4 regions of the Marinobacter sp. MBR-99 genome follow, and region 2 is predicted to be linked to each of the others. Evidence: predicted binding sites of a transcription regulator. Region 2 holds the regulator's gene; each other region holds the start of a gene.

Region 1 (7,529 bases), on a different contig from region 2:
AAATGGGGGGATTACCAGGGCAATGGCCACCAGCACGGAAAAGCCGGCGATGAGCCGGGCGCGGATGGTTAGGTTGGCGAAAAAGTGCTTCATGGATGACCTCCGTATTCGATGCTAAGCAGTTAGGCCGCAAACAGTCATTCTACGACGAAGTTGACCTGCTTCACGTCACGGAGCGGGCCTTAACTCAGGCGGGACGGGATACTATGCGGTTAATAAGGCGATGGCTTCATGCAGGCTCTTCAAAATACCTCGGGAATAATGATCAATTAAAAAAGGCACATTATTGTCATTGAAGTTGATATAAGAACCGCGGATAAACATCCACTTGGTCTGGACACTGTCTATGGCCTTTTTCAGTTCCCCACTGGAGGGGGTCTTCACAAGCTTTTCAACCAATTGATCAAATTGTTTTGCCTGTTGATCAAGGGCCAGCTCCGAATCGGCGCCCTGAAAGCTTTCGGCAACGGAAGAGTTTGAGCGTGCGGAGTATTTAGACATCATCCGCGCCATCATGACCGCTGCAGAACGTGCAATCTCGACCCTTTCGTCGGGGTTGGCCCCCACGCCCTCACGAGCAAGATCGTACAGTTCTGATGAAATCGTGCTCAGAGTGACTGTTTGGTCGGCCATTTCCGAAAGGAGTCTCAAGTCCGGGTAACCACGCTGGCGCACATCATTGATGTTCTGGCGCATGAGTTCTTTGAACTTGTCGAATTCAGTGACGAGTTGCTGGGTCTGCTCCTCGCTCAAGGCGCTGGACTTGTCTTCAGCAATGGCATTCATCGCACTGTTGGCATTGTTGATTGCTGCAACTATTTCGTTCAGAGTGGTTTTATCACCGCTGGCGCTGTACTGATAATAGGCGCTAAGGGCAATAAAGTTAATAATACGGAAGTCGTGGAGTTGTGACAGAAATCGAGTTTCGTCAGCCTTCACTGTCAGGGAGACGAAAATCAGCGCAATAAGGCCGGCAGTGAGCGACCGGGTTTGGGTTCGAGCGTCTTTCATCGGATGAAAATCTCCTTAATTACAGTTATATTTTTGTATCCAGATCAGTCCGTTGGCGCGACTCGCTAAATTCCGATTCGCGAATCTGCGCTTCCCGAGACGACCTCGCTTCTGATGTTGTCAAAAAGCTCGAAGCCTTGTACGGTGAAGACCCGGACGGCCGCGAGGACGACTGACGCCGCTGGACGAACCGAACGTGCACGGCTCCTGGAGCTGTTTGATGAAGCCTTTGCCGGTGGTGCAGCCCGATACAAGGTCGCAGAGCTAACAGATATCAGCGAGTGCACATTGAAGCGCTGGCGAAGCTCTGACGGTCGGGTTGCTTTTCCGCACATTCCAATCGGCAAACTCCTTTTCGCGCTTCTTTAGTGTCTTTGCAGCCTTTCGGACAATCGCGGCTCTTTCACTAAATGGTATTGCAGCCCACTTCTTTTGTGCTCTCTCGGCCACCTGCGCAGCAGCGACAACATCCTCGCCATTTGCGATGCCCGGAACACTAAGACGATCGCCATTGGACGGATCGATAACATTGGAAACGCCACCCCCTGCCTCTACCCAACCAGAACTAAATATTTTTCCAGCCCAAATATGGACCTCTTTCCTTTCTCGCTGCATCACGCCTCAGGGAATTACTATCCGGTCAGTCCAATCTATATCCTAGACGTGAAAAGCCTGCAATGGTGGAGCTTTGGGCGATATAATGGCACTTCGCACCTATTCACCCAGTCAGTGCTCTCAACTCATGCGTACTTTTACTCGCCAACATTCCCTGGCGGAGCAACTGGTTCTTGCTATTGCTTTGAGCCCCCACTGGCCTTAAACCACTCGAGCAGATCCTTCAGCTCGGCGGCAGTCCTTGCAAGCTGATCTGCCGCCGTATTGATCTGCTGACTGGACTGCTCTGTGTTCGAGGTAATCTGGCTTATACGACTGACCTGGTCCAGTATCAGATGGGCCCGCTTGGCATTTTCCTGGAGAGTTTTTGCGATGTCTTCGTTGTGTGAACGACCGTCACTGGATGAAGCAATGATACCTTGAAACGCCTGTTCCAGCTCTTGAGTGACATCCAGTGCCTCACGGACTTCCGATTGACAGAGTTCCATGGATGTTGTGGCCTGAGAAACCTGCGTCTCGATCGTTTCCAGAGCTTTGGCGGCGTCCTGCGTGGCCTCCTGGGTTCGTGTTGATAACGCCCGCACCTCATCGGCAACCACTGAGAAGCCCCGGCCGTGCTCTCCGGCCCTGGCCGCCTCGATGGCCGCATTCAGTGCCAGCAGATTGGTCTGTTCGGCAATGGCCTGGATTGTGTTGACCACTTCGTGGACACGCGCGCTGGCCTGGGAGAGAGCTTCCGTTGTCTGCGAGGACTGGCTCACCGCCTGTTCTATGCGGCTCATTCCCGCTACCGCCCGGCTGACGCTGTCCCCGCCTGCTCTGGCCAGCGTTTCAGTCCGCATCGATACGTCTCGGGTTTCCCTGGCTTTGTCAGCGACGGTTGCTTCGCTGTCCGACATCTGCTGAACGGAGCCGTTGACCGCTTCGATCCCCCGCGACTGATCCTCGGCGCCCTGAAGCAGGCCGTCTGTCGTTGCCGACAGCTCTTCGGCACTGCTGGCCAGGGTCTGGGAGATGGTATGGCTTTCGCTGACCACACGGCTCAGCTGTTGCTGGAGACAGTTGGTCGCCTCTAGGATCTGCCCCATTTCTCCAGGTGCAGTGTACTGCCTCGAGTCGAGATGACCCTCGGCAAGGCTCTGAATCGTCTCCACCGCCTGATTTACCGAGCGGTTCATGGGACGGACAACCAGCCACGCCACGATACTGAGTACCAGCATCCCCAGGATCAATACGGCAAAGAGAACTGTCGTGGCCAGGGAAATCGCGAACTGCGAGAGATTTCCCGTAAGTTCCGAGAACTGATGCGCCACTTCGTTGACCTGTCTTTCTTTGGCATCGATTTCCTGGATGATCTCCTCCCGCTGCGAGGGATCGGCGGCGTTCCTGAGTTCGGCCGCCAGAGCGAGTATCTGCTCCGATATCTCGGAGGCTTCGCCCGACAGGGAAACCAGACGCTGGGCGATTGGGTTACTCTTCAGGATCCTGAGCCGCAGAATTAGGGCGCGGGCCTGGTCAGGGTACCTCACTTCCTGGAACGTTTGTTGTATCTTTCGTGCGAACTCCGAGGTGCTGCTGGTTTCAAGGAGTTCCGGCGTCGCCGAGAACAAAGCGCTGTAGGCCAGCGCGCGTCTGAGACGATCCTCGAATTTCTGGTAGTCACTCTCATTGTTGGTATTGACGTACTGGTGCAGACTGGAACTCGCCCTGAACACGTTAACCGTATGGGTTCGTTCAGCCCTCGAGATCAAAGTCACCACATCGAGCGTGTTGAACACAAAGAACGACACCGAGCCAGCCAACAGGGTCACCACGACGCCCAGTCCGACAAGGAAATAGACCCGGTGCCGTATCAGTCCGAACCATTGCTTTATAGAGTCAATCATGGGTAACGGTTCTGTTAGTTGATTAAAGAAAACGTCTGCAATCGGAGGTGTTACCACCTGATGCGTATCAACCTCTCGCTCGCATCGACCGATCGCAGGGAAACTTTAGCGGCAAGACCCACCCCAGATTCTTTACTTAGAAGTGGTATGCGACACCGATACCCACGATAGTGGGGTTTACTCTCACTTTCGCCTGAACAGGGGCAGGGCCCAAGTTACCGGTGATATCTGCCTTAAAAGGCGCATATCTTACATCAAAATTTGCCGACCAGTTATTATGCATCTTCCAGCGAAAACCAGCTTGAACGGCAGGGGCCCAAGTATCTTCAACATCAAAGTCGGTTAGTGCGCGATCCTTCTCATCTAAAAAGAGAATCCGTCCTACACCCGCTCCAAAGTACGGAGAGAAGTTGCTACCCGTTAAGACATGATACTGAAGCGAAAGAATTACCGGACCATAATCTGTTTGACCAAGAAAAAGACCGGAGAGAGACTCTTCGCCCTGGAGGTCCGCACTAGCGGGAATGCCGCCAAAAATGTTAAATGCCAGCTGATTACTCAGAAAATACGACACGTCGAATGAAACGGTCGTATCGTTGTTAATAGACAGGTTGGAATTTGGAACGGGGGCACCCCCCGCAGAGGCTGATCGCAAATCTTCATCGGTTAAAACTCTAGTGGCATTCAGTCCAACCACCCAGTCGCCTCTACTGTAAACCGGCTCAGATTGAGCGTTGGCCAGGCTCGCAGCAAGTGAAAGTAAAAGGAACGCCACTAACGAGACTTTACTAATTATTTTAGGTTTCATTTTTTTATTATCCTTTTTGGTATTAAAACAAATTGGCTTTAGGTAAAACTGCAATTTTTCGTAACACAAATGCCACTCATTGATGCTAGCTTGCCGGTTTATTGACTAATACTTCCCCATACTCAGAACGCAGCTTGTTTTTTAATACTTTCCCCGTGGCATTGCGTGGCAATCCTTCCACAAAGATCGCGCGATCCGGGATCTGCCACTTGGCGACTTTCCCCTGATAATGAGCAAGAAGTTCCTCCTCAGTAATATTTGCGTCGGGTATTTTTACTGCCAACAGGATCGGTCGTTCGTCCCATTTATCATGGGAGGCCGCCACTACGGCAGCTTCATTGATGGCAGAATGGCCCATTGCGATTCCCTCCAATTCGACTGTAGATATCCATTCACCACCAGATTTAATAATATCTTTTGAGCGGTCACGTATTGTCATAAATCCATCATCATTGATCGAAGCAACATCACCTGTCTCGAACCAACCGTCTTCCTCAAGAGTCTGATTTGGTTCAACACCGAAGTAATCGGCTACCACCCAATGACCACGGATGCGGAGATTTCCCTGAGCAATGCCATCTTCGGGCAGTTGATGACCGTCTTCTCCTACAATTTTGAGCTGCACCCCGTAGGGAGGCCGTCCCTGGCTTTCACGGATTTTGTTTCTTCCTTCCTCCGAAAGAGTATTGTGTTTCGACAGCAGTGCGTTGACGGTTCCGATCGGTGATGTTTCTGTCATTCCCCATGCATGGACAACTTCTACGCCATACTTACCACGAAACTCCGACATCATTGAGGGCGGACAAGCGCTACCCCCTATCACCGTCCGTTTAAGCGACTGTGCCGAGGAGCCAAGCTCGTCCAAAGCCGAGAGAAGTCCCTGCCAAATCGTAGGCACACCCAGCGCAATCGTTACGCTTTCTGAATCGATCAGCTTGACCAAACTTTGCCCATCCAGGCCAGGACCAGGCAACACCAGTTTGGCTCCAACCATCGCCGTAATGTAGGGTACCCCCCACGCATTTACGTGAAACATAGGAACAACCGGCATCACCACGTCCCGTGCCGATAAATTCAGTGCGTCGGGTTGAGCAGCTACCAGCGCGTGCAGAACGGTGGAGCGGTGTGAATAGAGCACCCCTTTGGGATTTCCGGTGGTGCCCGATGTATAGCAGAGGCTTGAGGCCTGGTTTTCGGCGATTTCAGGCCAATTCGCGTTAGGCGTTCCTCGCTGGAGAAACTCTTCATAAAACAACAAGCCTGGAAATTGCGCTGCAATTTCTTCGTCCGGTTCGGACATCAATACAAATTTCTCAACCGTCTCCAGTCGGTCTCGGATATTTGAAACAATGGTAAGGAACGTTTTGTCAAAGAATATGACTTTGTCTTGAGCATTGTTGATAACGTAAACGAGTTGTTCTGGAAACAGTCGCGGGTTAATGGTGTGACACACCATCCCGCCACCAGAGATGCCAAGATAACATTCCAGGTGCCCCACGTTATTCCAACAAATGGTCGCGCACCGATCCCCCTGGACATAGCCTGCCGTTCGAAGCGCTGACGCAAGTTGTCGCGACCGCTCCGAAACAGTTGCCCAGTCAGATCGACTGGGATTTCCATCCGTTCCTATCGACACAATCTCAGCGTCTCCATGGTAGCGAGCAGCATGGTCGATCAAGGAATTCACGGTGAGCTCCATGTTCATCATTTGGCCAAGCACGTTTATCTCCTGTCGTTTTTGTAGTTGGTTGACGCGAGTATCTGGCGTCATTAAGGTCCAATGTAGAAGGCATAATCCGGGTTTGAACCTAAACATTTCCCAAGAGGATGTCGGCTGCATTTTCGGCAATCATCATGGTGGGTGCGTTGGTGTTACCGGCAACCAAACTGGGCATTATCGAGGCATCGACAACTCTTAGCCCTTCAATCCCTCTGACTTTTAATTCCGGATCAACGACTGAATCCGGATCCGCGCCCATACGACAAGTGCCAACGGGGTGGTAAATAGTCTCTGCATTTTCCCGGATAAAGTCCGCAATCTGATCGTCCGAGGACACAGAGTTTCCGGGCATGACTTCTCGCTTACTATGCAAAGCCATTGTCGGTGCCGCGAGTACTCGTCGCCCGAATTTAACGGCGGAAATCATTGTCTTGATGTCTTCGGGGTCACTCAGATAATTGGGCTGAATCAACGGATCGGCTAATGGATCAGGGCTTTTCAGTCCAATAAAACCCCGGCTTTTGGGCAGCAGATCGCAAATGTGTAAGGTGTAGCCATACCCGGTCATCACTTTTCGCCCATGATCCTTCAAAAAAGTTGGCAAAAAATGGAATTGCACATTCGGTCGTTCACACGAAGGGCTGGATTTAACAAAGCCTCCTGCCTCGGCTACATTACTGGTGAGAAACCCGCGTCGCGCAAAAATATAGGAAAAAAGTGCGCTCACTCCCCGAAGCAGGAAGCTGGGGGCAACACCAATAGGCAAACGTGAGTTCGCCGCGTGCATCAGCGTAATATCCAAATGATCGACCAGATTCTTGCCCACCTCAGGAAGGTGATGGACCAGAGGGATTCCGTGTTTCCGAAGCTCTTCGCGATCACCGATTCCGGAAAGCAAAAGTAGCTGTGGTGAATTAACCGCCCCGCCGGACAAAATGACTTCACCGCCATTATTGAGTCTGAGCTGGCGATATTCGCCCCCTTGGTTCAGTGTCACCCCAACCGCCCGCTGGCCATCCATTACCACCCGGGTTACCCGAGCGTCCGTTAGCACATCGAGGTTAGGCCGTTTCTCTGCGCCACGCAGAAACGCCTGCGCCGAACTCCAGCGCCGACCATTTTTTTGTGTCACCTGGTAGAGGCCCAGTCCCTCTTGCGTTTCGCCATTGAAATCCGTGTTCACCGGGACATCCACATGGGAAGCGGCGCGAACAAAATCCCGACTTAACGGATTGACCGATCTCAGATCGCTTACGCTGAGTTCACCGCCCTTGCCGTGGTAAGCATCCGGTCCGAAACGTTCGTTATCTTCCAGTCGGCGAAACAATGTTAATGCGCGGTCCCATCCCCAAAGGTCGGTTCCGGCAGCCTGACCCCAGTGTTCATAATCGGCTTTGTGGCCCCGGATGTAGACCATGGCGTTGATGGAGGAGGAGCCGCCAAGAGTTTTACCCCGGGGCCAGAACAGACGGCGCCCCTTGAGATGTTC
Region 2 (7,529 bases):
GTTGCTCCGCACCTTTTTCATCGGCCAGGGCATCCAGCAGTTGCTCAAACTCTTCGTCGGTAATATCACCGGAATCATTGCCGGCACCCACGGCAGGTTCGGGTTCTGGCGTTGGCGTTGCCGGCGCTGCCGTGTCGCCTTCCGGCTTGGCAAGTTCATCCAGCGCGGCGATCAATTCGTCCGGAGCCGGCGTCGGCTCTTCACGGTTACGAACCTGATCAAACATGGCGTTGACGTGGTCCAGGGCTTCCAGCACCACGTCCATCAATTCGGAGGTAACCTTGCGCTTGTGGTTGCGAAGGATATCGAACACATTTTCCGCAGAGTGACAGCAGTTGACCAGCGCTTCGAGCTGCAGGAACCCGGCACCGCCCTTGACCGTGTGGAAACCACGGAAGATGGCGTTGAGCAGGTTGCTGTCATCCGGATGCTGTTCAAGATCTACCAGCTGCTCGGACAGCTTTTCGAGAATCTCGCCGGCCTCAACCAGGAAGTCCTGCAGGATCTCTTCGTCGGCATCAAACGCCATGCGTCACCCTCTATAATCGTTCAGAAACCGAGACTGGATAACAGGTCATCAACGTCGTCCTGCCCCGAAACTACATCATCACGCTCCTCAGCCTTGATCTGAGGCCCTACCCCTTTTTCGGCCGATTCTTCTTTTTCTTCAATCTGGTGCACGGTGCCGGTGAGCTGGTCCACGTGGCTGGCCATCACCACCAGGCCAAGCAGGTTCTCTTCGACTTCTTTCACAAGGGCCGTGACTTTCTGGATAACCTGCCCGGTAAGATCCTGGAAGTCCTGGGCCAGAAGGATTTCAGACAGATTGCTGTACAGGGTATCGGAATCTGTGGCCAGGCCCGCAAAGAAGCGATCAATGCGGCCGTACAGTTCCCGGAATTCTGCCGGCTCCATTTCCCGACGGCGCAACCGCTGCCATTCGTCTCGCAGGGCGGTCGCTTCGTCGCGCATGGTGTGCGCCACCGGCATGCTTTCTTCGACCAGGTCCATGGTGCGATTGGCCGCCTGGCTGGTCATCTGGACAACGTAGGCCAGCCGATCCGAGGCATCGGACATCTTGGACAAGGCTTCTTTCTGCTCGGCACTGCGGGCGTCTATCTGAAAATTCCGGATAGCCTCGTGCAGGCTCCGGGTCAACCGCCCCACTTCCCGATAGAGGCTCTGGTCGCGAACTTCACTTAGCTCGTTGATCACCGACATTGCCCGGGCGTAGTTACCGGAACTGATACATTCGGCCAACTCCGAACTCTGCTGCTGGAGCTTTTCGGTTACCTCCGGGTCGAGGCCCTGATGGTTCTCGTTCTTGTCAGTCATGACAGCCATCCGACCTCTGGTTACTGGATTCGCTCGAAGATCTTCTCAATCTTTTCCTTGAGAACGGCAGCGGTAAAGGGTTTGACGACGTACCCGTTAACGCCGGCCTGGGCCGCCGCCACAATCTGGTCACGCTTGGCCTCCGCAGTTACCATCAGCACCGGCAGGTTCTTCAGGTTCTCGTCTGCCCGCACCGCCTTGAGCAGATCAAAACCCGACATGCCTGGCATGTTCCAGTCGGTCACCAGGAAGTCGTACTTGCCGCTCCTGAGCATGGGCAAGGCAGTGTTGCCATCGTCCGCTTCATCCGTATTGGTGAAGCCAAGATCGCGCAGCAGATTCTTGATGATTCGCCGCATTGTGGAAAAGTCATCCACAATGAGAATTTTCATGTTTTTGTCCAATGGGACCTCCAGTCAGTAACACCCGGATTTCATTAAGCCTTTTGAAAGTCTAGCAGGCCGCTGCTTTAACCGCTTATTGTGTGTTGTTTGGCCGCGTTGTAAAGCGCCGGTTACCAAAATCTACACAGTTACGCGCCGCGCGGTCAGCGCCGGCCCGGTTTATTCTGGCTCGTCTTCCCGCCAATCGGACAACCGTCCCCTGAGACGAAGGGCCGCCTGGCTATGAATCTGGCTGACCCGGCTCTCGCTGACGCCAAGCACCGCGCCAATTTCCTTCAGGTTGAGCTCTTCCTGGTAGTAGAGGCTCAACACCAGCTTTTCTCGCTCAGGAAGCTCCTCAATTGCCTCTGCCAGGCTTTTCTGGAATGCATTTGATGCAATGCCATCCAGGGGATTATCGCTGGCCTCTGTTTCTTCTATCGGCAGCTCCCCGGATTCATTGAGCTCATCAAGGCTAAAAAGTCGGCCACTGTTGGCGTCTGCCAGGGAGGCATGATATTCCGACAGGTCAATGCCCAGCTCTTCGGCAACATCAACATCCTGGGCCTCGCGCCCGGTGCGGTCTTCAACCGTCTTGATGGCTGCCGCGATACGGCGGGCATTACGGTGAACGGAGCGGGGAACCCAGTCGCCCTTGCGGATTTCATCCACCATGGCACCGCGGATACGAATACCTGCGTAGGTTTCAAAGGTGGCACCCTTGCCGGTGGAATAGCGTTGCGCAGCTTCCAGCAGGCCGATCATGCCCGCCTGCATAAGATCTTCAAGCTGAACCGAGGCCGGCAAACGGGCCATCAAGTGTAGGGCGATTTTCTTGACCAGCGGCGCATGCTCCTCAATCAGCTGAGAGGGGCCTTTTGCGCCAGCCTGATGGTAGATTCCCAGGTTTTTCGCCAATGTCATGTATCCGATTTTCTTGTAGGACTGGATTCAGATCAGACTTCGACGAGCCGCTCCACGAAAAACTCCAGATGCCCTCTTGGCGATGATGGCAGCGGCCAGCTGTCCACTTTCTCTGCCAGGGCACGGATCGCCAGCGACGCCTTGGCCCGTGGATAGGCATCCAGAACGGCCCGCTGCCGCTGAACGGCTTTTTTGACGGCTTCGTCGTAAGGCACGATACCTACATATTGTAGTGCTACATCAAGGAAACGCTCGGTGACACGGGTCAGTTTTTCATACAGATGCCGACCTTCCTGCTCATTTCGCACCTGATTCGCCAGAATACGGAAACGGTTGGTACCGTAGTCGCGATTCATCAGCTTGATCAGGGCATAGGCGTCGGTAATCGAGGTAGGCTCATCGCACACCACCAGCAGCAATTCCTGGGAGGCCCGCAGGAAACTGACGACGGACTCGGAAATACCGGCTGCGGTGTCAACAATCAGCACATCAATCTGGTCACCCAGCTCGCTGAAGGCGTTGATCAGCCCCGCATGTTCCATCGGGCTCAACTGGGTCATACGCTGGGTGCCGGACGATGCGGGAACAATCTTGATACCACCCGGGCCGTTGACCAGAACGTCCTTGAGGTCGCACTCGCCACTGAGCACATCCTGCAGATTGCGATTGGCGGTAATGCCCAACAGCACGTCGATATTGGCAAGGCCAAGGTCTGCATCCAGCAACACCACCCGCCGGCCTTTCTGGGCCAGCGCGATACCGAGGTTGACGGACACATTACTCTTGCCGACACCGCCCTTGCCGCCGGTAACCGCAATCACCTGAACCGGATGTGGTCTGCTCATACTGTTATCAGTCTCTTACTGCGTTCTTGTGTGGGCACAAACGGCAGCGCACCGGCTGTACCACCGGGCCTCAGGCCCCTTCTGCAACGGCCTGGCCGTGCTGCATTGTTTTCAGGCGTTCTACGCCCAACCGCACCAGAGGAATGGCCTCTGCCCGGTGCAGGTCTTCGGGAATCTTCTGGCCATCGGTATACCACGCCACTGGCAGGCCGGTTTCCATGACAAAGCCCAAAGACTCACCCAGTGTCAGCGCTTCGTCAATCTTGGTCATGACGCAGCCTGCAAGGTTTGCCATCTTATAGCAATGCCACACGGATTTCATGATGCGCGGCTGGCTGGTGGCAGACACGACCAGATGGGTACGGATATTGTGATCGCTCCGGGCCAACTCCGCCAGCTGTTCCTGATAACCGCGATCCGAGCTGGTCAGCCCGGCGGTATCAATCAGAACCAGGTGCCGATCTGACAATTCGTCCAGAATGTCATCCAGGGAATGACTCTCGTCCACAACCCGGACCGGCACATTGAGAATACGGCCAAACACGAATAGCTGTTCATGGGCTGCCACCCGGTAGCGATCGGTGGTGACCAACGCCAGGGAATCCGGCCCATGCTCCAGTACATATTGGGCTGCCAGCTTGCCAATGGTGGTGGTCTTCCCAGACCCGGTTGGCCCCACCAGCGCATAGACGCCGCCGGCCTCAAGCCAGTCTTCCCGAGCGGTACGCACGCCGGTGGCCAGCATCTTCAGGGATTGCTTCCAACCGTCTTCCAACCTGCCGGCACGATGCTGACGGGACAGAGAGGTTGCCAGCTCCGCGCCCAGACCAAATTCCTGCAGCCGCTCGGCAAGCCTCTGCTGAACTGCATTGGATGCCGCGACTGCAGGATTCTCGGTTACCGAGGTACGGCCGCTGACCATCTCTCTCAGGGAGTTGATTTCCGCTCTCATGCTCGCCAACTCATCCGAGTAGCCCGCCGCTGGCCGGCCACCTGCATTGCCCACCGAGGTCGACCCGCCGGCCAACTCACCTGACCAGTCGGCAGCCGGCCGATCGTCAGCCAGTGCACGATCATATTCCGCGCCGACACCCGCCCGCTTCTCCCGCACTTCGCGAATGCGACTGCGTGATCGGTTCAACTCTTCTTCCAGCCGACGATGCTGGTCTGCCTGCAGCTCCGCCAGGCGCGAGCCGTTGGTGGCCTGTGCCGCTTTCTCGCCAAGGCGCTGGCGTGCCATATTTTCGTCATAGTCCAGGGCCGTCACAATTTCGACGCCTCCGTCCACCCGGCGATTGGACAAAATAACGGCATCCGGTCCCATCTCATGACTGACCTGTTTCAGGGCTTCGGCCATGGTCTTTGCAAAAAACCGTTGTACTTTCATAGCGCTTCATCCTCCACCGGCGTGCCCGAATCGGGTGTTCGCCTTGCCCTGCCGGCCTTACTGACCAACAGAGGCGACTATCGTGATCTGTTTGTTATCCGGAATTTCCTGGTACGAGAGCACATGCAAACGCTCTACCCCATAACTGGCAAACTTTGCCAGCACTGGCCGCAAGGGCCCGGAAACCAGAAGAATCGCCGGCTTGCCCAGCATTTCCTGGCGCTGAACACTGTCCTGAAGGGACCGCTGCAGCTTTTCCACCATATTGGGCTCAAGCACCAGGCCAATATCGTCCTGTCCGCCGGATTGTTGACTCTGTTGTACTGACTTAAGCAACAACTGTTCCAGGTCTGGATCCAGAGTGATCACCGGTATCTCGGTGTCGTTGCCACAGATGCTTTGAACGATCATTCGGCGCAACGCCTGCCGAGCCAGGGTGGTCAACAGTTTCGGGTCCTGGCTTCTGGGGTGGACGTTAACGATGGCTTCGGCAATGGAGCGCATATCCCTGACCGGCACTTCTTCCCGGAGCAGATTCTGAAGCACCCGCAACAGGACGCTCACGGAGATCGTCGTAGGCACCAGCTCCTCAGCCAGTTTCGGAGCCATTTTCTCCAACTGGTCCAGCCACTTCTGGGCCTCTTCATGGCCGATAAGTTCATGGGCGTGCTTTTGCAGAATCTGGTTAAGGTGGGTAGCCACCACCGTGCTGGCATCCACCACGGTGTAGCCCAGAGTCTGGGCCTGGTCTTTCTTGTCAGGCTCAATCCAGATGGCATCCAGGCCGAAGGCCGGGTCTTTGCCGGCAATGCCTTCCACCTTGCCGAACACCTGGCCCGGATCAATGGCCAGCTCACGTTCCGGGTGAATCTCCGCCTCGGCAATGGTCACACCCATCAGGGTAATGCGATAGACGTTCGGCATCAGGTCCAGATTGTCCCGAATGTGCACTGACGGCATCAGGAAACCCAGATCCTGAGACAGTTTTTTGCGAACCCCCTTGATGCGACTGAGCAGCTGCCCGCCCTGGGATTTATCGACCAGAGGAATCAGCCGGTAGCCCACTTCCAGACCAACGATGTCAACGGTCGCCACATCATCCCAGCCCAGCTCCCGGGTTTCACCGGGCGCCGGCAGCGCCTGTCCTTCTGCGCCGGACCGATCCTGAACCACCTCGCCACCGGCACGGGGCGCTCCACCAGCCATGCCGCCACGACCGGCGTAAACGCCCTCTTCTTCCACAGTCTGGCTTTGCTTTTTCCAGATCAGCCAGGCCGCACCGGCCGCAAGGCTGCCCAATCCAAGGAAAGCAACATGGGGCATGCCCGGAATCAGGCCCAGGATAATCAGGATGACGGCGGCAATACCGATGGCCTTCGGCGCGTTGAACATCTGATGAATGATCTGCCCGCCCATGTCCTGGCTGGCCGTTACCCGCGTTACCATGATGGCAGCGGAAGTAGACAGCAACAGTGATGGAATCTGGGCAACCAGGCCGTCACCGATGGTCAGCAGCGCGTACCGCTGCATCGCCAGGCCAAAGTCCAGGCCATGCTGGAGCATGCCGATCGAGATACCACCGATGATATTGATCGCAAGAATCAGCAACCCCGCAATGGCATCGCCCTTCACAAACTTGGACGCACCATCCATGGACCCATAGAAATCCGCTTCCTGGGCAATCTCCGAACGGCGGCTTTTGGCCTCGTCCTGGTTGATCAGGCCCGCGTTCAAATCCGCATCAATGGCCATCTGTTTGCCGGGCATGGCGTCCAGGGTAAAGCGGGCACTGACTTCCGACACCCGGCCGGCGCCCTTGGTCACTACCAGGAAGTTGATGATCATCAGGATGGCAAACACCACCAGACCAACGGCGTAGTTACCGCCGATCAGTACCTCACCGAACGATTCGATCACCTTACCGGCGGCATCGCCACCTTCGTGACCGTTGAGCAGGACAATCCGGGTAGAGGCCACGTTCAACCCCAGACGCAGGAGCGTGGCAACCAGCAGTACCGTCGGGAACGACGCAAACTCCATGGGCCGAAGCGCGTACACACACACCAGCAGGATGACGATGGACAAAGTGATGTTGAAGGTAAAGAACACATCCAGCAGGAAGGCCGGCATGGGCAGGATCATCATACCCAACAAGCCCATCAGCATCAGCGGAATACCGATACTGCCCCGCGTCAGGGTTTTGACGTTACTCAGAACTAACGCTCTGTCCATGCTGGATACTTCTCCGCTCTGCCGTGCTTTCCGGAACTGTCAGGGTCGAAAATCTGACGCGGCGCGCCAATCTGGGAGAGTTATCGCAAGAACCGTACCAGGCCTTACAATTTTTGATATCTACAGCACGACCAGCGCCTGACGCAGGCGCCCAGATACGGTATCCTTGCGCCATTTATTGCATCCGAATCCAAGCCCGAACATTCGAACACACAGGTGACCCCAATGCCGATCCACGAAGTGAAGCACCCCCTGATCCGCCACAAACTCGGCCTGATGCGCCGCGCAGACATCAGCACCAAGAATTTTCGTGAACTGGCACAGGAAGTTGGCGCGCTTCTGACCTACGAGGCGACCAAAGACTTCAACCTGCAGGAAAAGACCATTGATGGCTGGGCCGGGCCGGTGACCGTGGAACAGATT
Region 3 (7,529 bases), on a different contig from region 2:
AGCAGATCACCGGCAATGCGGGCGGTTTCCTGGGCGTCGCTGGAGGTCTGCTCCGCCGAACGGCTGATTTCAATCACGTTGTGATTGATGGATTCCGACACATCGCTCTGCTCGTTGGCCGCACTTTCCATTTCTTCATTCAGGCCGGTGATTTCGCGCACGGCTGCCGCAATGGTCTGCAGTTCCGTTTCGACTTTCAGAATCGACTCCACCTGATGCTGCGCCAGTTCAGAGGCGTGGCGCATGGTGCCCACGCAATCCACTACCTCTTTCTTCAGGCCGTCAATGGTGTGGCGAATTTCCTCGGTGGACGCCTGGGTACGAGACGCCAGCGCGCGCACTTCATCAGCCACCACCGCAAACCCACGGCCCTGTTCACCCGCCCGGGCGGCTTCAATGGCGGCATTCAGGGCCAGCAGATTGGTCTGGTCCGCGATTTCGGAAATCAGCTCCAGCCGGGTCGCCATCTCGGTGGTGCGCTGATCCAGCTGCTCAATTCGCTGGGCACCGCTCTGCACCTCCGTGTTGAGCGTCTCTATGCCTTTCACGGCGTTGTGAGCCAACTGTTCACCGGTCTCTGCTGCCTTTGCTGTGTCTGCAGATTTACGGGCGGTATTGACTGCATTCTCCCGAACCTGCACGGCAGAGGCTGCCATTTCCGTGGTGGCACTGGCCACCTGGTCGGTATTGTCCCGCTGGGCCAGCACTTCGCGCTCCGTGGTCTCCGCCTTGCTGGCAATGGTCCGAGCCGCTGATTCAACCTGTGCGGCGTTGTCCATCACCGTATGCATGCTCTCCCGAATCTTCGCGACCATTCGGTTAAAGGCCCGGGACAGGGAACCAATTTCATCGTTCCGGGTAACATCCAGTTCGATCGACAGATCCGAGTTCCGGGAGATCTCATCCATCCGATCGTGCAGCCGACGCAACCGGGAAAACACCAACCGACCCAGAACCAGGGCAGTCAGGAAGAAAATCACCACAAAAATGACGACCTGAACTCCGCCGCCAACCAGTAACTGCTGCTGCAAACGGGCATCGCTCTGGGCCAGGGAGTAATCCACGCGAATAGCCCCCAGAATGTCCCCTTCCTGGGCCTGGTGGCAGCCAAGGCAATTCACGCCCTGATAGTCCGCCTGCGCAACAACCGGTTCAATCAGTGTATAAACCCGGCCCTGGTCATTTGCCGAATACAGCTCCACCCGCTCGCCACGCAGTGCCCGCACATCCTCCGGTTCACGACGCCGCTCCTCCGCATTACCGGCACCGTACATGGCATTCAGCTGATCACTGCGCACTACACGGATATCCAGAACATCCTCTGATGCCTTGGCCCGATCACGCAGTACATCCCGGTTGTTGATGGTGCCTGTCACCATCATGGTGTTGAGCCCGTCAAAGTAGGATTTCGCCAGCCCGTCTACGTACTTGTGGCTAAACTCCTCAAGATGCGCGCGCTGGGACTGGGCGCTGTAAACAACCGTGAACGCAAGAATGACAGAGAACGCCACGGCCAGGGCCGACAGCAGCAAAAAGCGGATTGAGTGTTGTTTTTTCATGGTACCCCGGCAACGGAAGATCAACTGAACAACCATCTGTTATGACGGCGGTTTCGGGCATAACTTTATAGACATACATCAATTTTTATATGACGCAGATCAGCCCGACATCATCCCTATGACGCTCGTTGCAAAGTTTTACATTTCGTTCCAGCGGGTCCGTCATTACATCAGGACCAATCTGGCCCAAAACCTGCTTACTACCAACCAACAGGACCCATTAACGGATTTCCGGCAGTTTTTTTCCGCCGAGGAGGAAATGCACCATGTCTTTGCTGACATCACTGATACAAGCCAGCGCACGCTTTCAGCAAGCCATGGACAGCCGTCAGGCGCCCACCACCAAACCAAACGACGAACAACCCACGGCTGCCAGACAGCCCGAAGCCACCGGCAGCCCCGGTGACGACCGCTTCACCCCTTCCGGCCAGGCAGAACTGGACCCCGGCAGCCTGAAAGCCCGGAAGCTCCCGCTGGGACAATACAAGCAAACCGTTGCACAGGATCTCTCGTTTGTTCGCGAAACCCTGCGGCACAAACTTGCCGAGTACAACCTGCACCCGGCAACGGCGCTGAGCGTGGGAAAAGGCGAAAACGGGAATGCGGTCGTGGAAGGGAAATTGCCAGACGAGCTGCGCGAAAGAATCGAAATGGATCTGAACAACAACCGGGGATTTCGGGAAGCGTTCAGCCGCCTGAGTGTGACGGAACCTACCCTGCACTTTATGGACAACGCCCTGAAACTGAACCAGGCCTACGGGGTAAACAACTCCCTGCTGGATTCACTGCTCAGCGACAACCAGCAGTTCAACGGCTTACAGGATGTCATCCACCGTTACGACAGCCTGAAACGCAACGCCAACAGCGGCCAACCCGACTTCGGTAACAGCGCACAACGCTATGCCTTCAACCTGAACACCCGGGCCTGATACCCGGGTGGCATTGGTCTTTGACCGTTAAACCTGAAACGGTGCGGGATCACCTTTACCCACCCGCGTGACCTCCGGGGCATCCCCGAGGAAGTTCACCACGGTGGTCGCTTCCATCCCGCAGAACCCGCCATCAATGATCAAATCCAGCTCGTGTTCCAGAACATCCCGGATTTCATAGGGATCGGTCATCGGCTCCGTTTCATCGGGCAGAATCAGGGTACTGCTCATGATCGGCTCGCCCAATTCGCCCAGCAGCTCCCGTACAATCTCGTTATCCGGCACCCGCACACCAATAGACCGACGCTTGGGATGCAACAACCGACGCGGCACCTCACTGGTGGCTGGCAGAATGAACGTATACGGCCCCGGTGTGAACGTCTTCAGCAAACGGTACTGCGTGTTATCCACCTTGGCGTACACACCAATATCCGACAAATCCCGGCACACCAGCGTAAAGTTATGCTTGTCATCCAGCTTCCGGATACGCTTGATACGATCCGCCGCCTGCTTGTCACCCAGGTGACAACCCAGCGCATAACCGGAATCCGTGGGATACACAATCACCCCACCCTTGCGAAGAATCTCAACTGCCTGGTTGATCAACCGCTTCTGCGGATTCTCAGGATGGATCTGGAAAAACTGACTCATGAATTCACTCCCTGTCCCAATTTCGCGGCCATGGCGTCATCGCCCTTCGAACCGCCCATACAACCGGGCGAATCCGGCGCCGCCTGACCACTGGCCGCCCACTCCTCCGGCGTATACAAATGCAACGCCAAGGCATGAACCGGCCCGGCCAGCTCATCGGCCAACACCTTGTAAATCGCCTGATGCCGCTTCACCTTCATCTGTCCGGCAAAATCCGGCGACACCAACGTCACCTTGAAATGGGTTTCCGAATTCGGCGGCACCGAATGCATATGGCTCTCGTTCTCCACCGCCAACAGCTGCGCGGCAAAACCGTCTTTGAGTTTTGCTTCAATTGCGTTCTGAACTTTCATAAAAAATCTTCTGCTCCAACTTCTCAAATGACCACTCGCACTATCGCGGCGGCTTGCAGGGCGCCCGAAAGCGCTCTCTACCGGGCGAAGTGCACGGAGTCTCAAGCGGCTGTGGTGGAAGCTTTCCCAAAAGTGTGTGTTGCCAGGGATGGCAACACCAAGCCCCCATGGACGGGTTCACGGCGTCTTTTGGGAAAGCTTCCACCACAGCCGCCTCCCCCAACACAACCAGTCTACTACACAACAAACGATAAGCCCGAAGCCCTTGACACAAAAGCCCCAAACAGACACATTCCGATGCCACTCAGCGAACCACCAACACCATGCACCTGTACATAGCCGAAAAACCAAGCCTGGCCAGAGCCATCGCCGCCGCCCTCCCCGGCCCGCACCAGAAAGGCCAGGGCTGGATTCGCTGCGGAAGCGGCCAGGGCGCCGCCACTGTCAGCTGGTGCATCGGCCATCTGCTGGAACCGGCCGAGCCCGCCAGCTACAACCCGGCCTGGAAAAAGTGGCGCCAGGAAGACCTGCCCATGTTCCCCGAACAATGGCAGCTCACCCCCAAAGACAGCGTAAAACAGCAACTCAGGGTGCTCGAATCCCTGATTCGGCAGGCCGACGTGATCACCCACGCCGGCGACCCCGACCGAGAAGGCCAGCTTCTCGTCGACGAAGTGCTGCGCTACGTTGGCACCACCGTTCCGGTCAAACGGGTACTGATTAACGACCTGACCCCCAGCGCCGTTGCGCGCTCCATTCAGGCACCGAGAGACAACAAGGAATTTCGCCGGCTATCCCATTCCGCCCTGGCACGACAAAGGGCCGACTGGTTGTACGGTATCAACCTTACCCGGTTCTACACCCTGAGCTACCAGCAACAGGGTCAGGACGGCGTTTACTCGGTTGGCCGAGTACAAACACCGGTGCTTGGCCTGGTTGTTGAGCGGGATAACACCATCGAGAACTTCGAGCCTAAACCCTGGTTCCGCGTGGAAGGACGATTCCACGCATCGGAAGAAGACGCAGACCAACGCCCTTTTACCGCCCGCTGGCTGCCGGATGAGGCCTACCAGGACCACTTGGACGAAGAGAAACGCCTGCTCAGCCGGGACGTGGCCGAGCAAATTGCCCATGCTGTGAACGGTCGGCCTGGCACCATCGTAGAGTCCCGCTTCAGAGACCGGCCCGAGCCACCGCCCCTGCCGCTGTCCCTGTCGGCACTGCAGATAGAAGCCGGGCGGCTGTTCCGGATGGGTGCGAAAGACGTGCTGGACACCGCCCAGAACCTGTATGAACGGCACCAATTGATCACCTACCCCCGGTCCGACAACCGTTACCTGCCCGAGGAACATTTTCATCAACGGGAGCAGGTGATTCGCGCCATTAGCCGGGTATCCGGCGAGCTGGAATCGCTCACAGGGCAACTGGACAGCAACCGGCGCTCCGCGGCCTGGAACGACAAACAGGTAGACGCCCACCACGCGATCATTCCAACCGTCCGCCCTACCCCGAATGGCAAGCTGACGGCCGCCGAGGAAAAGGTCTATAACCTGATCAGCCGTTACTACCTGATGCAGTTCGCCCAGGATGTAGTTCACCGCGAGGGAAAGTTGACGGTGCAGGTTCAGGAACACAGATTCCGGGCCACCGAGACGGCGATACTCACCCCCGGCTGGAAAGCCCTGGAGCTGAAACTTCGGGAGAACAACAACGAGCCGGAAAAACCTCCGCTGCCAAGGCTGGAGAGTCGTGAGCCGGTCACCTGCAGCAACACCACGGTAACCGAACGCAAAACCCAGCCACCCCAGCACTTTACCGATGCCACCTTGCTGTCGGCGATGACCAACATCGCCCGCTTCGTGGCGGCCCCGGAACTGCGTAAAACCCTGAGGGAAACCGATGGCCTGGGCACGGAAGCCACCCGAGCCGCCATTATCGACACACTGTTCCGGCGAGATTACCTGTACCGGGAAAAGCGATTCATCCGCGCCACCGACAAAGGCAAGGCGCTGATTGCGGCGCTGCCGGACACTATCCGTACCCCGGACCGTACAGCGGTCTGGGAAGCAACACTGGAGAGCATCCGCCGCGGCGAAGACGACCCCAGGGCGTTTCTGGAGTCGCTAAAGCAGGAGATCCGCGAATTCATTCATCGGGCGCCCGATGCGACCGGAACTCCTGCAAGCGAAACGTCTGTGCATTGCCCAAAGTGCCGGGCGCCCATGATCGAGCGGGAAGGAAAATTCGGACGTTTTTTTGCCTGCACCCGCTACCCGAAATGCAAAGGTACGCGCCCCCTGGAAGATAGTGCACCGGCAGACGGAACCGGACAGAAACCCATTCCCTGCCCACACTGTTTTTCGCCCCTGGTGAGGCGCCAAAGCAAAAAAGGCTGGTTCTGGGGCTGCAGTAATTTCCCTGCCTGCCGACAAACAGTCAATGACGCCAACGGCAAACCTGCGCTGTAGTTACGGAAATCTACATATCACTACTGAACGCAGTCTCATTTTTTGGGATACTTGGCCTGTAATGCACCGGATTTTCACTCCGCGCTGTGCCAAGACCACGAAACCGGAAACATCATCGAGGGCCAAGCTTAATGCGCATTGCTCTGCTGGAAGACGAACACGAACAAGCGCAACACATTCAAAGCGTTCTCTCCGAGAAAGGTCATCACTGTGACAGCTTCCCTACCGGCCAATCCTTTCTGAGTGCCGTGTTGCATCGCAGCTATGATCTGATGATTCTGGACTGGCAGATACCAGACATGACCGGTATCGACGTGCTGGAGAACGTGCGCGCCCAGCTGGACTGGCCCATTCCGGCCATTTTCCTGACCCAGCGGGACAGCGAGGCCGACATCGTCCGGGCGCTGGATGCCGGCGCCGACGACTACCTGTCAAAACCAGCCCGGGCGGCCGAGCTTACCGCCAGGATCAATGCCCTGGCCCGCCGCAGCAACCCCGACAGCGACAAAGAAGTGCTGGTTTACGGTCCGTTTGAAGTTAACACCCGGCAACGAATCATCCTGCTGCACGGTGAACCGCTTACCCTGACCGACAAGGACTTCGACCTCACCCTGTTCCTGTTTCAGAACCAGGGCCGGCTCCTGACCCGCGAGATGCTGCTGGAACGCGTGTGGGGCCTTGCCCGGGATATCAACACCCGGACCGTTGATACCCACATGAGCCGGTTACGCCGTCGGCTGGGTGTAAACCCGGAGAACGGATTCCGCATCAAGACCATTTACCAGCGCGGCTATCGCCTGGAAGCGATCAAAGCCACTGAAGCTGACGAGCCCCGGGAAGACAGTGCAACCAATGCCTGACCGCAAACGCCAAAGCTTAACAGGACTGCTTCTGCTGGTTGTCGCCAGCCTGATTCCCGGCGTGGCGAGCGCTGAACTATCAGTCGCCCGCGGCTCTTCTGTGCCCACATCGGTTCAGCAATCTGACAGTTCACCGGAATGGGTGTATACACTGCGATCTGGCGAAACACTCACCGAGATCAGTCATTCGTTGCTGGCAGACCGGGTGACCATTGGGCAGGTACTTCGCTACAACAACCTGCCAGGAAACGTCAGGTTGTCTGCAGGGGATCAGGTCCGTATCCCCCTCGCCTGGCTGAAACGTCAGCCCGAGCCCGCCAGGGTTAGCTCTGTCAGCGGCAACGTTCTTCATGTCTCCGGTACCAGCGGCCAGAAAACGTCGCTTACCGGGAATGCCGTCATCCGGGTGGGTGATGAAGTGATCTCCGCTGCCGGCACCGCCACCATTGTTCTGGCCGATGGCTCCGAACTGCGCATGGCCCCCAATTCCAGACTCATTTTCAATCGCCTCACCCAGTACGGCAAGGCTGGAATGGCAGATACCCGCGTTCGCCTTCAGCGTGGCGAGGTGCATACCCGTGTAAAACCGATACTGGAGGATGGTGCCCGATTTGAAATCGAAACGCCGTCGGCAGTCGCCGCCGTTCGCGGCACTGTGTTTTCTATTCAAGCCTCCACCACTGGCAGTAGCGTTCAGGTGACAGAAGGC
Region 4 (7,529 bases), on a different contig from region 2:
GGTGATTGCGGGATTGTCTATTGCCTGTCTCGCAACAAAGTAGACGCCACCGCCAGGATGCTGGCGGACAAAGGCTACACCGCCCTGCCTTACCATGCGGGGCTGGATGCCACAGCCCGGGCCCGCCATCAGGAACGGTTCCTGCGCGAAGACGGCGTTATCATTGTGGCGACCATTGCCTTTGGTATGGGCATTGATAAACCAGACGTTCGGTTTGTCGCCCACCTGGATTTACCCAAAAGCCTGGAGGCCTATTATCAGGAAACCGGCCGGGCTGGCCGGGACGGCAAGCCGTCCACCGCCTGGATGGTTTACGGCCTGCAGGATGTCATTAAGTTGAGGCAGATGCTTGAAGCGTCGCAGGGCAACGACCAGTTTAAACGGGTGGAGCGCCAGAAGCTCGATGCCATGCTTGGCCTCTGCGAAGTCACCCGCTGCCGCCGCCAGGTACTGTTGCGTTATTTTGGTGATGAACTGGAGCAGCCCTGTGGTAATTGCGATACCTGCCTGACACCGCCTGAAACCTGGGATGGCACCGTGGCCGTGCAAAAGGCGCTGTCCTGTGTGTATCGCACCGGGCAGCGTTTTGGCGTTAACTACCTGATTGACGTGCTGCGTGGCTCTGAGAACGAACGCATTCTTCAATCTGGCCACCAGGCCATCTCCACTTACGGTATTGGTACCGAACTCTCGGCTAACGAATGGAAATCGGTATTCCGCCAGCTGGTTGCCAACGGTTACCTGCGGGCAGATCCGGAGGGTTATGGCGCCTTACAGCTCACGGAGCAGTGTCGCCCGCTGCTGAAGGGTGAACAGGCTATCGAGTTACGCAAAGACCCGGTGGCCAAAAAATCCGCATCGTCCAGATCGGCCGGCAAACGCTCGGGCCCGGCACTACGGGAGCAGATTACCGACCAGGCCGGTTGGGATGCGTTACGGGCCTGCCGGAAGGAACTGGCAGATAAACAGGGTGTGCCGCCTTACGTGATTTTCCACGACACAACCCTGTTCGATATGCTGGAACGCCGCCCGGAAACCCTGGAGCAACTGGCAGAGGTCAGCGGCGTAGGGGCCGCCAAGCTGGAGAAATATGGCGAGATCTTCCTGCAAACCCTACGGGAAATTGCTCAGTCCTGAGGCTTGAACCCCTTCTTGCGCACCCGGTAATGGGCCAGCGAGGTGGCCACGTGGTTACCCTCTTTGTCTTTCAGCTTGCCTTCCAGGGTGAACTTTGCCCGGCCGGTGGCATCGGCGTCCGCCAGAATGGCGGCAACCGCTTCCGGCGCCAGTGAAAACTCGACCGTAACATCCGAATTGGCCGGCTGCAGAAACTCCAGGGTCATTTCCTTGAGAATAGGCGTGTAGGCGGGCCCCAGGTCAAACAGCGACAGCACACCACCCGGAATCTCCGCCACCAGGAAATAGGCACCGGCGTACAGGCTGCCAAAATGGTTCTTGTTGCCCTTGAGCTTTATTTTCGCCCGAACATAACCGGGGCGCATCTCTTCGACACTGAAGCCGTTTCGCGGGGCAAAGGGAATGGCGAGTCCAATCAGGCGGTTAACGGTGGCGTAGCTACCGGTTTTCTTTAGCCATTCAACAGGCTGCAGAAGCGTGGCTTTCGGGTCGCTCGCCGTTACCCACTGGCCAGCGGTGCCGATAAGTGTATCAATGAGTGCCATATTCGGGGCTCCAGAGAATGGGTTTTCGGGATCATTGCAGCCGAACGCGCGTGCTTCAAGAATCTTTTACAGTATTTTTGAAAGTTGTCCGGTTTAAGTAACCGATTCTGTTCTACAGTTAGGGGGCGCGCCACTTAAGGAACAAGGCATTGGTTGCAGGAACTCGTTTTATTCATCGTTATCTACCGGGGTTTCTTCTGGCCCTGTCTTTGTCGACGCCTGCTCCAGCCATTGCGAGCGAAGCGGATGACGAGCGCACTTTTATTCTGTGGTACCGAAATTACGACAACCCAGCTATCCGGTCACTGGTCGAGCTGGCGCTGACCAAAACGTCGGAATACGGCGACTTCAAGGTCGTTCGCAGTGAGGAACTGAGCCAGGGCCGGGTACTTCGAGAGTTGGCCAACAATAATAACCGGCTGGTGGATATTGCCAATGTTGCGACCACTACTGAACGGGAGGAATTTCTCAATCCCATTCCCTTGCCGGTAGATGGCGGCTTGCTGGGCTTTAGGGTGTGCTTGGTATTACCAAAGCATCTGCCCCAGTTCGAGGGCATTCAGAATATTGACGATTTGACGTCACGGAACATCCGGATTGGCCAGGGCTCCCACTGGCCAGACACGCCGATTCTCGAGGCTAACGGCCTGCAGGTCGTTACGCACACCCGCTATGAAATTCTGTTTGGTATGCTCCGCAACGAACGTTTTGAATGCTTTGCCCGTGGCGTTGGTGAAGTATTGTTTGACCTTGAACACAATCGGGCAGACGATCTGGTCATCGAACCCAATATTTTGTTCGCCTACCACATGCCATCCTATCTTTTTGTCGCTCCAAACGACCAGGAAGCCGCCCATCGGTTACAGCTGGGAATAGAGCGCGCCATTAAAGATGGCAGTTTTGCCGTTTATTTGAAGCGCTGGTTCGGTCGCGCAGTGACAGAGCTCGGGCTTGAGAAGCGCAAAGTGATTACCCTGGAGAACCCGTACCTCAGCGAGGAATCCATGTATGTGGGGCGGCACACTCTGGAAAACCTGCGCCGCCGGCTCGATTATCTGAGCCAGATTGCCTCACCTGATTGAAAGGTTGTAACCCGCTGGCCGTCCATGGCCAGCCTCTTCTATACGCGGAAGCGGGTCACTTTTTCATTCAATGTTCTGCCGATGGTTTCAATGTGCCCGCTGTACACATCGTTTTCACTGGCGGCTTTGGCTGCCTCCTGGCCCTGGTCCGCAATCCGGGTAATGGAGGCATTCAGCTCTTCGGTAACCGAGGTTTGTTCCTCTGAAGCCGTGGCAATCTGAGACGTCATCTGGCTGATGGCGGTGATGGCCTCGGCAATCCGGTTCAGGGATTCCATGGCGTCCTGGGCTTTTTCCATACTGACATTAGACACCGCCGTTGACGCCTTCATAACTTCCACCGCATCGCCGGCGCCTTTCTGCAGACGCTCGATCATGTTATTGATTTCCTCAGTGGAAGACTGGGTTCTCTGGGCCAGGTTGCGTACTTCGTCTGCCACCACCGCGAAGCCACGACCCGCTTCCCCTGCCCGTGCGGCCTCAATCGCGGCGTTCAGTGCCAGCAGGTTGGTCTGTTCTGCTATGCCCTGAATAACCTCCAGCACCGTTGTAATGGATGACACATCCTTACCCAGGGTGTCGATGACTTCAGCCGCTGCGTTAACCTCATTGGAAAGCTTCTGCACCGCATCCCGGGACGCAGTTACCGTCAGCAACGACTCGCGGCTCTCCTGATCGGCATTCTCAGCCGCTTCAGCCGTTTGCTGTGCGTTCTGGGCGATTTCCCCGGCAGCAGCAGACATTTCATTGATCGCAGTGGCGATCATATCAATCTCGCTCTGCTGGCTCTCAACACTTGAGCGGCTGGTGCTTGACGTATTGCGCAGGGCGGTGACATTCTCGTCCAGCTCATCGCTGCCCTCCTTCACCTCCCTGACAACCTGCTGGATATTTTCAACAAAGCGGTTAAAGCTCTGAGCCAGCGTACCGAATTCGTCAGACGCCGAATCATCCAGTCTGCGGGTCAGGTCTGCCTCACCAGAAGCAATGCTGGACATGGCACCGTTCAGGCGGCGCACCGGCACCATCAGCAATCGTATTCCGAAATACAGCGCCACAAGAGCGATAATCAAACCCACCACAGCGATAACAAGACCACCCACGCGGGCTTCGACAATCGGAGCGTTGATCAGATCCTCGTTAACAAAGGTCACAAGGTACCAGTCCACAGCCCGGGCATCGGCTATCGAATGCAAGCTGACACTCCAACGGTCTCCGTCCATATCAAACTGATGCTGGCTGCCATCAAATGTGGGCCGCTGGCCGATAATGTCTGAAATATTATTTCCAACCATCGTCGAGTCCGGATAGAAAAGCACAGTTCCTTTCTCGTTTACCAGCGCGGCGAATCCGGTATCCGCCAGCGTAATGGTCGATAACATGCGGTCAATCGTGCCAAGCCCGATATCCATGCCGGCAGCCCCTTTGTACAAACCGGATTTGATCGGCGCCATGGCCGAGATAATGGTCGCACCGGTGCTTGCATCCTGATAAGGCTCAGTGAACGACGAGCGCCCCAATCGTTGGGCTCCCTGATACCAGGGGCGGGTTCGGGGGTCATAGTCAGGTGGCAACGTCGCTTCCACCTCAGGGCTTCTCATCAGCATCCGGCCATCCTCTGTACCGGCATAGACATCCATGATATTGCCGCCGCGCGTCATTGCTTCCATCAAGGTTCGGGCCATATTGTCGGTACGGATACTCTCAAGGGCGCTGGCCGTTGCCTCAGCCATGTCGAGGCGAGTGTTGAGCCAATCGGAAATACTGGACGTACTCTGCTCAACCGCATCGGCCATTAACGCCTCGACATATCGATCCGTGGTTGATCGAAGCCTGACATCCGTTGCCACTGTCAAAGCAGCCATCAGCATTACGATGAGCGCGCCAACGGCGATGAGCAGTTTCTGAGAAAATGAGAATTGCAAGGCGAATTCCTCCAGTAAAGCTGAAGCCAATCAGTCAGCATCGCATCAATTATAGATGTGAATTAATTGACTAACGGCAATTTGAGCGAAGTCTTTAGAACTCTTTGATAGAATGGACAAACAGGCGTTAAATGCTGCCATATTGAAGGAGACACACCCGATGGCCCACGAAGAGCTCCATCTGAATCTGCGAAACCTGACGCTTGAAGACTACAGCCAGCTACAGGAGCTGATGGACGAGGTTTACGACGATATCGGTGGCGCTTGGCCAAAGGAAACCATCAAGGCCTTGGTAGAGCAGTTCCCTGATGGCCAGATCTGCATTGAAGATAGCGGCCACCTGGTAGCCGTGGCGCTGACTGTTTGTGTGAAATACGAGCGGTTCAGTAACCCTCACGCATACGATGACCTCATCCTCCGAAATGAAAAAATCTGGCATAACGCTAACGGCGATTCACTCTATGGCCTGGACGTATTTATCCACCCTGAGTATCGGGGCTACCGCCTGGGCCGTCGTCTCTATGAAGCCCGGAAGGAACTTTGCCGCTCCATGAATCTCAGGGCCATTCTGGCCGGCGGGCGCATCCCAAACTACTTCAAGTATGCCGAACAGTACACGCCGGAAGAGTACATCCATCGCGTCGACCGCAAAGAGATTTACGATCCGATTCTCACCTTCCAGCTGTCCAACGATTTTCAGGTAACCCGGTTGATGCACAAATATCTTCCGGAAGATGAAAAGTCGCTGGGTTATGCCACCTTGCTGGAATGGCGGAACATCCTGTATACCCCGCCCTCCTCGGTGCTGAACGTGAAGAAAACCCAGGTTCGCCTGGGTGCGGTGCAATGGCAGATGCGGGAATTTACCTCGGTTGAGGAAGTGCTCAAGCAGGTAGAGTATTTTGTCGATGCGTTGTCCGACTATAAAAGCGATTTTGCCCTTTTCCCGGAATTCTTCAACGCGCCCCTGATGGGCCTGACCGACCAGATGGATCAGACCCGCGCTATTCGTTTTCTTGCCGGGTTCACCGAACAGTTCCGCAATGAAATGTCGGAAATGGCGGTCAGTTACAACATCAACATCATCACCGGCTCCATGCCCCTGATCGAGAACGACCGGGTTTATAACGTGTCGTACCTGTGCCACCGGGATGGCCGCGTGGACGAGCAACGCAAGATCCACATCACGCCCCATGAACGCCGCGACTGGGTGATTGAAGGCGGCGACAAGTTCCAGGTATTCGATACAGATGCTGGCCGGGTTGCCATTATGATCTGCTACGACATCGAGTTCCCGGAGCTCGGGCGCGTAGCTGCCAGCCAGGATGTGGACATCATCTGTGTACCCTTCTGGACCGACACCAAAAACGGCTACTTGCGGGTTCGCCATTGTGCCCAGGCCCGCGCCATCGAAAACGAGTGTTATGTGGTGATCACCGGCAGTGTCGGCAACCTGCCCAAGGTAGAGAACCTGGACGTCCAGTACGCACAATCCTCCGTATTTTCACCGTCTGACTTCGCATTCCCGCACGATGCCGTGATGGCGGAGACCACACCAAACACTGAAATGATCATGTTCTCGGATATGGACCTGGAGAAACTCAAATTGGTACGTAACGAAGGCTCAGTCACCAACCTGAAAGATCGTCGTGTTGATCTGTACGAATTGAAAACCAGATAACGACCGCATCTGGCCCCCTTTGCGGGGGGCGGATGTTGAACTATTCCATGAAAGGGTTACGGTAGACAGCTGATGGCATTGCCAAAATTAAATAGCCCGTCTATTGTTTAATTTATGCTCAAATAATCTGGCTGATCTCAGAGGCAGAGAAAGCATTTCATGAACGAAGAACTACCGGATCTTGTTGCCCGTTTCCGCGTACGCCATGGCCTGTTTCGCAAGGAAACCGTGGAAGCTCGCCTTTATGAGCTCGACAGCTACGGCTGTGTGATGAAAACCGATAAGCTGTTCAAGCCCGGTGATACCATTACACTCGACCTCATTATGGATATGCCGTTTGAAGAAATTCGCGCCGAGGGTGTTACCGGACTGGTTACCGAAAAGAGAAAGCACTGTAGCAACTTCTTCTACTCGATTGATTTTTTTCAACTTGAATCCGGAGATAACTCCCCTCTTTCGGACAAGCTACGCCGTATTCGTGAAGTGCTTCTGAAGAAGCAGAGCCTCAAGTCCAGACGAAGCTCGAATACGACAAACGGAATGAGGCAATTGGCCTGATACACCGTTCCACCGTTCTATCCCCCTCTGTAAGGAGACGCCCTATGGCAAAGAAAGCCAAACCCAGTGTTGATAAGATTGTCAAAAAAGTGAACAAAGAGTTCGAGAAAACCACGGCTCAGATTGAAACACTCATCAATGATGCCCTGAAACAGTTCGACCACCTGCAGCATCAGGTTCAGGATCCGGTTCGTAAACTGCTCAAGGAAATGGACGAACTCCGTGAGCGTGAGGTAAAGCGCTTTAATGAAGAGTTCGAACGCCGGATGAACGAATTCCACGAACTGCAGAGCTCATTGCTGGACAAGCTGGGTATTGCAGCCAAGGAATCGGGCAAAGACGTCAAGAAAGCCGCAGACACCACCGCCAAGAAGGCCACTATTGCCGCTAAAAAGGCAACAAGTGCAAAGCCTGCGGCCAAGAAGCCAGCTGTGAAAAAGCCGGCTGCCAGCAAGGCCAAACCTGCTGCTGCCAAAAAGCCTGCAGCAAAGAAACCGGTAGCAGCCAAAACCGCCAAGCCGGCGGACAAATCTGACCTGACCCGCATCAAGGGTATTGGCCCGGCAACGGCAAAGAAAATGAAAGATGCCGGCATTACATC

The links. The regulator FliA, encoded in region 2, starts transcription of late flagellar genes. The targets are predictions, from matches to a motif close to CTAAAGTTTNNNNNNNNNNNGCCGNTAA.
Region 1: the regulator FliA is predicted to act here: its motif matches at 3,594-3,621, upstream of ABIE59_RS18965 (methyl-accepting chemotaxis protein).
Region 3: the regulator FliA is predicted to act here: its motif matches at 1,601-1,628, upstream of ABIE59_RS15130 (methyl-accepting chemotaxis protein).
Region 4: the regulator FliA is predicted to act here: its motif matches at 4,760-4,787, upstream of ABIE59_RS01600 (methyl-accepting chemotaxis protein).

What each region holds. Positions count from the first base shown of each region.
Region 1 covers NZ_JBEPPY010000030.1:2,512-10,040, forward strand. Annotated here, with positions in the region: gene ABIE59_RS18955 (hypothetical protein) at 205-1,011, opposite strand; gene ABIE59_RS18960 (aldehyde dehydrogenase family protein) at 1,276-1,626, opposite strand; gene ABIE59_RS18965 (methyl-accepting chemotaxis protein) at 1,803-3,512, opposite strand; gene ABIE59_RS18970 (OmpW/AlkL family protein) at 3,649-4,320, opposite strand; gene ABIE59_RS18975 (long-chain fatty acid--CoA ligase) at 4,406-6,028, opposite strand; gene ABIE59_RS18980 (GMC family oxidoreductase) at 6,129-7,529, opposite strand, start outside.
Region 2 covers NZ_JBEPPY010000002.1:98,368-105,896, forward strand. Annotated here, with positions in the region: gene ABIE59_RS02245 (chemotaxis protein CheA) at 1-529, opposite strand, end outside; gene ABIE59_RS02250 (protein phosphatase CheZ) at 550-1,335, opposite strand; gene cheY (chemotaxis response regulator CheY) at 1,356-1,739, opposite strand; gene ABIE59_RS02260 (RNA polymerase sigma factor FliA) at 1,899-2,642, opposite strand; gene ABIE59_RS02265 (MinD/ParA family protein) at 2,675-3,487, opposite strand; gene flhF (flagellar biosynthesis GTPase FlhF) at 3,558-4,874, opposite strand; gene flhA (flagellar biosynthesis protein FlhA) at 4,932-7,106, opposite strand; gene upp (uracil phosphoribosyltransferase) at 7,332-7,529, shown strand, end outside.
Region 3 covers NZ_JBEPPY010000018.1:53,247-60,775, forward strand. Annotated here, with positions in the region: gene ABIE59_RS15130 (methyl-accepting chemotaxis protein) at 1-1,559, opposite strand, end outside; gene ABIE59_RS15135 (hypothetical protein) at 1,826-2,488, shown strand; gene ABIE59_RS15140 (L-threonylcarbamoyladenylate synthase) at 2,516-3,139, opposite strand; gene ABIE59_RS15145 (BolA family protein) at 3,136-3,492, opposite strand; gene ABIE59_RS15150 (DNA topoisomerase III) at 3,816-5,960, shown strand; gene ABIE59_RS15155 (response regulator transcription factor) at 6,092-6,820, shown strand; gene ABIE59_RS15160 (FecR domain-containing protein) at 6,813-7,529, shown strand, end outside.
Region 4 covers NZ_JBEPPY010000001.1:328,032-335,560, reverse strand. Annotated here, with positions in the region: gene recQ (DNA helicase RecQ) at 1-1,137, shown strand, start outside; gene ABIE59_RS01610 (PaaI family thioesterase) at 1,128-1,682, opposite strand; gene ABIE59_RS01605 (transporter substrate-binding domain-containing protein) at 1,832-2,764, shown strand; gene ABIE59_RS01600 (methyl-accepting chemotaxis protein) at 2,803-4,689, opposite strand; gene ABIE59_RS01595 (GNAT family N-acetyltransferase) at 4,850-6,370, shown strand; gene ABIE59_RS01590 (hypothetical protein) at 6,530-6,928, shown strand; gene ABIE59_RS01585 (helix-hairpin-helix domain-containing protein) at 6,973-7,529, shown strand, end outside.